2 linked regions of the Oleidesulfovibrio alaskensis DSM 16109 genome follow. Each later gene encodes a partner of the first gene's protein in a complex. Links are inferred from orthologs where the notes say so. Each region holds a gene or a part of one and is shown on either strand. Other genes may lie near its edges.

Region 1 (3,010 bases):
AAGATTCTTGAGTAACCGCAGAGCATTCCCGGGCCGCCCTGAAAGGGGCGGCCTTTTTTTGTCTTTACAAAGATCTTTCCGGCCATGCCGGAGAGATTTTTTTGTGTTATGGTGTTGCTGACCGCGTCGGCCCCTTGCATGTACCTGCATGCCGGGTGCACAATGTGCAGACCATGCTTAAGGAGAATCCGGTAATGAAAAGAAACATATCTCTTCTGTTGTGCTGCGTTGCGCTGTTCGCCCTGTGCGGCTGCGTCAAATCGGGCGTGCGTACGGGACCTGCCAGCATCTATGGTGCGGAATCGTTTCGCCCTGAACAGCTGGTTGCTCAAATGGACTCATTTACAGTGTGGCTGTGCGTTGACAGGGCCAGACAGACAGCTGTTCTTTTTATGCCGCGAGATTCCGGATGGCAGCCGGAGTTCCGGCAGGGCGGCTGGCGGAAGGTTGATGATCCGGCGGTGATCTCCGATGCTGTGCTGCTTATGCGCCACTACTATGCCATAGGCAGTTTTGCCGACGGTATCGGTATTGACGAAGGCGGGCAGCGGCTGTTTGCCGGATACCTGTTTGCTCCGGTAAAGCCCGATATGTGGCGCTCGGCGCAGGATGACCGCACGCTGATCATACGCCGTCTGACATGGGATCAGGTGGTGCGTGCAGGCAAGGTGCCCGGGGTGCCGTATCCCGACAGGCTGTAGGTGCCAACCGCAGCCAGAACAAACAATGACGCCGCGCTTCTCAGGGAGCGCGGCGTCATTGTGTTTACTGGAATTCTTCTGAGGGCGGAGGCACTTCGGCCAGATCTTCAAAGGCCGTGTATGACCCTATGTAGGCAAGCTCTGCCATGCCGGTTGGTCCGTTACGCTGTTTGCCGATGATGATTTCGGCAACCCCCTTTTTGGGGTTGTCATCCCGTTTGTTATATACCTCGTCGCGATAGACAAACATGATGATGTCGGCATCCTGCTCAATAGCGCCCGATTCGCGAAGGTCGGAGAGCATGGGACGCTTGTTGGTGCGTTCTTCCACTTTACGGTTGAGCTGGGAAAGCGCAATGACGGGGATATTGAGTTCCTTGGCCAGCGCTTTGAGGTTTCGGGATATATCGGAAATTTCCAGTTCGCGTGAATCTGTTCTGCGGCTGGAACGCATAAGCTGCAGGTAGTCGACAACAACCATGCCGACGCCTTTGTCGGCATGCAGGCGGCGGGTACGGGCACGCAGATCCAGCGTGGTGATGGCCGGAGTATCGTCGATGTAGATGGGCGCGCGTGAAAGCACGTCTGCGGCAGCATACAGCTTTGCCCAGTCCTCGTCGTCCAGAAATCCTTTACGCAGCTTGCCCAGATCAACCTTGCCCCATGCGCATAACATACGCATCATGAGCGATTCCATGGACATTTCCAGCGAATAAATGGCGACGGGCGTTCCCGCATTGACGGCGGCACGCATGGCCATGTTCAGCACAAAAGCGGTCTTGCCCATGGAAGGACGCGCCGCAATGATGATAAGGTCAGAAGGCTGAAGGCCTGCCGTCATGCTGTCCAGCCGGAAGTATCCTGTGGTTACCCCGGTGACAAGCTCCTTGCGTTCCACCCGTTTTTCCAGATCTTCAAAAACCTTGCTGACCAGTTCCTTGGAGCTTTTGAAAACTTTGCCCGTGGTCCTTTCGGAAATGGAAAATATGGATGATTCGGAATGGTCGAGCAACTGCTCGATGTCCTGTGACGCATCGTAGCAGTTGCTGATTATATCGCTGCAGGCACCGATGAGAGAGCGCTGCAGCGACTTGTTGCGCACAAGCGTGGCATAGTGTTCCGCGTTGGCGGCGCTGATGACCGATTCGGCCAGCTCTGCCAGATACACGGTGCCGCCCGCCATCTCCAGTTTACCCTGATCTTTCAGAAATTCAGCTACCGTGATGAGATCAATGGGTGAGTTGCGGCGGTACAGCTCGGAAAACGATTCAAAGATGGTCTTGTGAGCGGGAAGATAAAAGTCGTCTTCATTAACGATATCAACCAGCGTGTGGAATACCTGTCCGCGTAAAAAAACCCCCCCGAGCACGGCCTGTTCAGCCTCTACACTGTGGGGGGGAACGTTACGCAGCAGGTCGTCAGAAACCTGATCCACCTGCCCGAAGGGACCGCCCCCGCCCGTGCGGGCGGGAGCGTTTCCCTGAAAGGCTGTGCTATTCTGCGGCTTCTTCCACTGCGGGTTCTTCTGCTGCGGATTCTTCTGCATCAGCTTCCTCGGTGCGGCCTTCGGCCACTACCTTGAGGGCGATTACGGCTTCTACGTCGGCATGCAGGCGCACGCGCACGTCGTATTCGCCAAGATTGCGGATAGGTGCATCCAGCAGGATGCGGCGACGGTCGATTTCAACACCGGCTTCTGCCAGAGCATCGGCAATGTGTGCAGGGGTGACAGAGCCGTACAGCTTGTCGTTTTCGCCCACGCGCACTGCGATGGATACATCGGCTGCGGCGATTTTTTCTGCCAGAGTGGTGGCAGTGGCGCGCACTGCATCCATTTCTGCCTGCAGTTTTCTGCGTTCCATTTCAAACACTTTCATGTTTGAAGCGGTGGCAGCCATGGCCATGCCCTGCGGCAGCAGGAAGTTGCGGCCGTAACCGGGGCGCACTTCGACAATGTCGCCCAGCTTGCCCAGATTTTCAACGTCTGCTCTAAGAATAACCTTCATCATGACATGCCTCCTACAGCGAGCTCTTCTTCAGCACATCACTGGAGTGCGTGGACGTGTAGAAAAGAAGAGCCATCTGACGGGCGCGCTTGATTTCAGTGGTCAGCAGGCGCTGGTGATGGGCACAGGTGCCGGTGATGCGACGTGCGATAATCTTGCCGCGTTCGGTAACGAAGTCGCGCAGGATATCGGGACGCTTGTAGTTGATGGGCAGGTCTTTATCTGCGCAGAAGCGGCAGAATTTGCGCCGGGGAGTGAATCTTTTTTTGAAAGCCATGTTACGCTGCCTCCTCAGCTTCGTCC
Region 2 (3,029 bases), on another replicon or contig:
AAAGGAGCGGCTCCGTCTTTTTGAAAGTGTGCAGGCTCAGGCGCAGGACGTGCTGCGTGACTGGAAACAGGGTAAGCGCAGCCATAAGCAGGCGTTGAAAGACCTTGCGGCGGTGCGTCAGCGTCTTGTCAGCGAGCAGGCCGCGGCGCAGCAGGAACAGGCCGCCCCGGTGGAAGCACTTTGCGCAGGCATGACTGTCCGTTATATTCCCTGGGGAAAAAAGGCTGTCATTGAAGAGGTTGACGCACGCAAAGAGCGCCTTAAAGTTGACTTGAACGGTGTGTCTTTGTGGGTTTCTTGCAAGGATGTGGCCGCGTCGGTACCGCCTGCCGCGCCGAAGACCGTACGGCGTGAGTCGGTGGTGGCGGAAGATAACGTGCAGGAACCTGCCGGTCCGCCCATGCGCGCAGATCTGCGCGGGATGAGAGCCGATGTGGCCGTGGCAGAGCTTGCGGCTGTGCTTGATAACGCACTGCTTGCCGGTACCCGCGAGGTGGAAGTGGTCCATGGCCGGGGTACAGGTGCGCTGCGGAAGGAAGTTCACGCTTTTTTGCGGAGTTTTGCTGCGGTCGATGCTTTCCGCCTTGCACCCGAAGGGCGCGGCGGCGACGGCATGACCATTGTCGAATTGAAGTAGCCTTGCATTTGCGGAGATTGTGCCATTATGTCGGGTCACGATAATTCGGCTGTACAGGCCATCAAGTCCAGACTGAATCTTGCCGAGCTGGCGCGGCGATATGTTGAATTGCGCCGTATAGGCAACCGCTGGATGGCACCGTGTCCTTTTCATCAGGAGACCAAACCTTCTTTTTCCATCAATGAGGAAGAGGGCTTTTTCTACTGCTTCGGTTGTCAGGCTTCCGGTGATATAATTGATTTTTACAGCCGGATAAACGGACTTGAATTCCGGGAGGCGTTGGAGCAGCTTGCCGAAGAGGCGGGGGTGACTCTGGGCCAGCGGCAGGCCGATCCCAGAGAAGAGCAGGAGCGCAAGTTCCGGTCCCGCTGTTATGAAATGTACGAGCTGGCGACAAAGCATTTCCGCAGAAATCTGCAGTCCGCGGCCGGTGCTGAGTGCCGCAGCTACATTGCCGACCGGGGAATACCCGACGAGATTGTCAGTTCTTTTGAGCTGGGCTGGAGCAAAAGAGAGTGGGCTGCACTTTCCGATGAATTACAGCGTGCCGGGTATGCTCCCCGCGATGCCACCCGTGCCGGGCTGCTTTCATCCAACGACTCCGGCAGAATGTATGACAGGTTCCGGGGCAGACTTATTTTTCCCATCAAAAATCTTTCGGGAAAAGTTATTGCTTTTGGCGGCAGAATAATTAGCTCAGAAGATCAGGCGAAATATATAAACAGCAGTGACAGTACCATATACAAAAAGGGCGACCATCTGTACGGCCTGTATCAGGCCAGAAGGTCCATATCGCAGCATAAGCGTGCTCTTTTGACAGAAGGGTATATGGACGTGCTGGCTTTGCACCAGTTCGGGCATACCAATGCCTGCGGCGTGCTGGGTACGGCCCTGACGGAGGCGCAGGTAAAGCGTCTCGGCGGATTTTGTTCGCATGTTGACCTGCTTTTTGACGGTGACGGTCCCGGGCGCAAGGCCGCTTTGCGCAGCTGCGAAATGATGCTGGTGAAAGGTATGGATTGTCGTGTGGTGCTGATGCCCGAGGGCGAAGATATCGACAGCCTGCTGCACCAGCAGGGGGCACAGGCTTTTCGTGAATTGACGGAATCAGCTCCCGACGGGCTTGAATACTGCATCAGGACGCTACGGGATTCTTATTCGCCGCGGGAGATTCTGGACTGGACGGCGGCTTTTCTGCGCCAGCTCGACCGGCCCGATCTGGCAAGCTTTTATGTGACGCGTCTTGCCGGCGGTCTGGGGCTGCAGGAAGCGGACCTGCGGGCTTCGCTTTCTTCGCCTGCAGGGCGAAACAGACAGCAGCGTGCAGCGGGCAATCGTGTGCAGACGGGAAAGGAAAAGAAACTTGAGATGCATCTTATGGAGTTTCTCGTCCGCTTTCCGCACCATATTTCCAACCTGCAGGCCCGCGGCGCGGAGGAAGTGCTTGTTTCGCGCTGGGCCAGAGATATGTGGGATAAACTTTTGGCGTTCGGAGCCGATGAAGCGCCGAACCATTTTTCTGAAGAACAGAAAGCGCTTTGGATCAGATGCAGGGTTGCCAGCCCTATTCCGGCTGAGAACGAGCGGCAGGAACTTGAGGACTTATACTCCAAGTTGGCCGAACTGAATCAGAAAGAACAAAGCAGGATGATGCTGGCGGCACTGAGACAGCTGAGCAGTGATGCAAATTCCGAAGCGGGTTTTGAGCTTCTTCGGGCCATGAAAGATAATCTGGGGAGATCCGATGGGCAACATTAAGGAAATCCAGCAAATCAAGACCCTGATTGCCAAAGGCAAGGTCGCGGGCTTTCTCACGTTTGAGGAAGTTAACAAAGCTTTGCCGGCAGAGGTCAACACGCCTGAGCAGATTGAAGAAATCATCGGGATTTTCGATCAGCTTGATATTGCGATTGTCGATTCTGAAAAAGACGGCAAAAAAATAAGCGTTTCCCCTGCCGAGGCAGATGACGAAGGGGGTGACGGAGGGCTGGAGCTGACCGATGAAGACGATCCTGCCGACTATTCTTCGCGCAGTACAGACCCTGTAAGGATGTACCTGCGGGAAATGGGCGCTGTGCCGTTGCTCGACCGTGACGGTGAAGTGAACATTGCCAAGAAGATAGAGACCGGAGAGCAGGATGTTCTGTACGCTCTGGTGGAAGTTCCCATCGCTGTGGAAGAGCTTATTTCCGTGGGCGAAGACCTGAAGGAAAACCGCATCAAACTTAAGGATGTGGTTAAAACCATCGAGGAAGACGACCCCAGCGAAGACGAGATGAACCAGCGGCAGCGGGTTATTTTGCTGCTGGATGAAATCCAGTCTACATTCAAGAAAAAACGCAAGGTTTATCAGCGTCTTGACGAGTGCTGTACGCTTGAGCGCCGCGTATAT

The links. The genes of interacting proteins can lie anywhere in the genome.
Region 2: the proteins of dnaB (region 1) and dnaG are in contact, whole or in part, in a crystal structure (PDB 2R6A), measured with the Geobacillus stearothermophilus proteins. The link is inferred for Oleidesulfovibrio alaskensis DSM 16109 from one-to-one orthologs. Residues at the interface, in WP_033016901.1 of Geobacillus stearothermophilus: Ser13, Glu15, Ala16, Gln18, Glu91, Leu92, Asp94, Ala95, Val96, Pro97, Thr98, Ala99, Ala100, Asn101, Tyr104, Tyr105, Ile108; in WP_049624496.1 of Geobacillus stearothermophilus: Lys456, Leu457, Leu458, Pro459, Ala460, Asn463, Ala464, Leu467, Leu535, Leu536, Ile537, Ala538, Gln544, Glu545, Asp548, Tyr549, His552.

Annotation. Positions count from the first base shown.
Region 1 is NZ_AXWQ01000005.1:352,038-355,047, reverse strand. Bases 7-2,943 are described here. They hold dnaB (replicative DNA helicase), read right to left. Parts: upstream 2,248-2,943; coding sequence 766-2,247; downstream 7-765. Other genes in these bases: rpsR (30S ribosomal protein S18), read right to left, coding at 2,721-2,943; rplI (50S ribosomal protein L9), read right to left, coding at 2,195-2,707; H586_RS0104455 (hypothetical protein), read left to right, coding at 195-701; H586_RS0104460 (peptidylprolyl isomerase), read left to right, coding at 7-15. In the rest of the region: more of H586_RS0104460, read left to right, coding at 1-6; more of rpsR, read right to left, coding at 2,944-2,984; rpsF (30S ribosomal protein S6), read right to left, coding at 2,986-3,010. UniProt on the Escherichia coli protein: The main replicative DNA helicase, it participates in initiation and elongation during chromosome replication. Travels ahead of the DNA replisome, separating dsDNA into templates for DNA synthesis.
Region 2 is NZ_AXWQ01000004.1:55,541-58,569, reverse strand. Bases 74-3,029 are described here. They hold dnaG (DNA primase), read left to right. Parts: upstream 74-664; coding sequence 665-2,395; downstream 2,396-3,029. Other genes in these bases: rpoD (RNA polymerase sigma factor RpoD), read left to right, coding at 2,382-3,029; H586_RS0100305 (endonuclease MutS2), read left to right, coding at 74-637. Outside these bases: more of H586_RS0100305, read left to right, coding at 1-73. UniProt on the Escherichia coli protein: RNA polymerase that catalyzes the synthesis of short RNA molecules used as primers for DNA polymerase during DNA replication.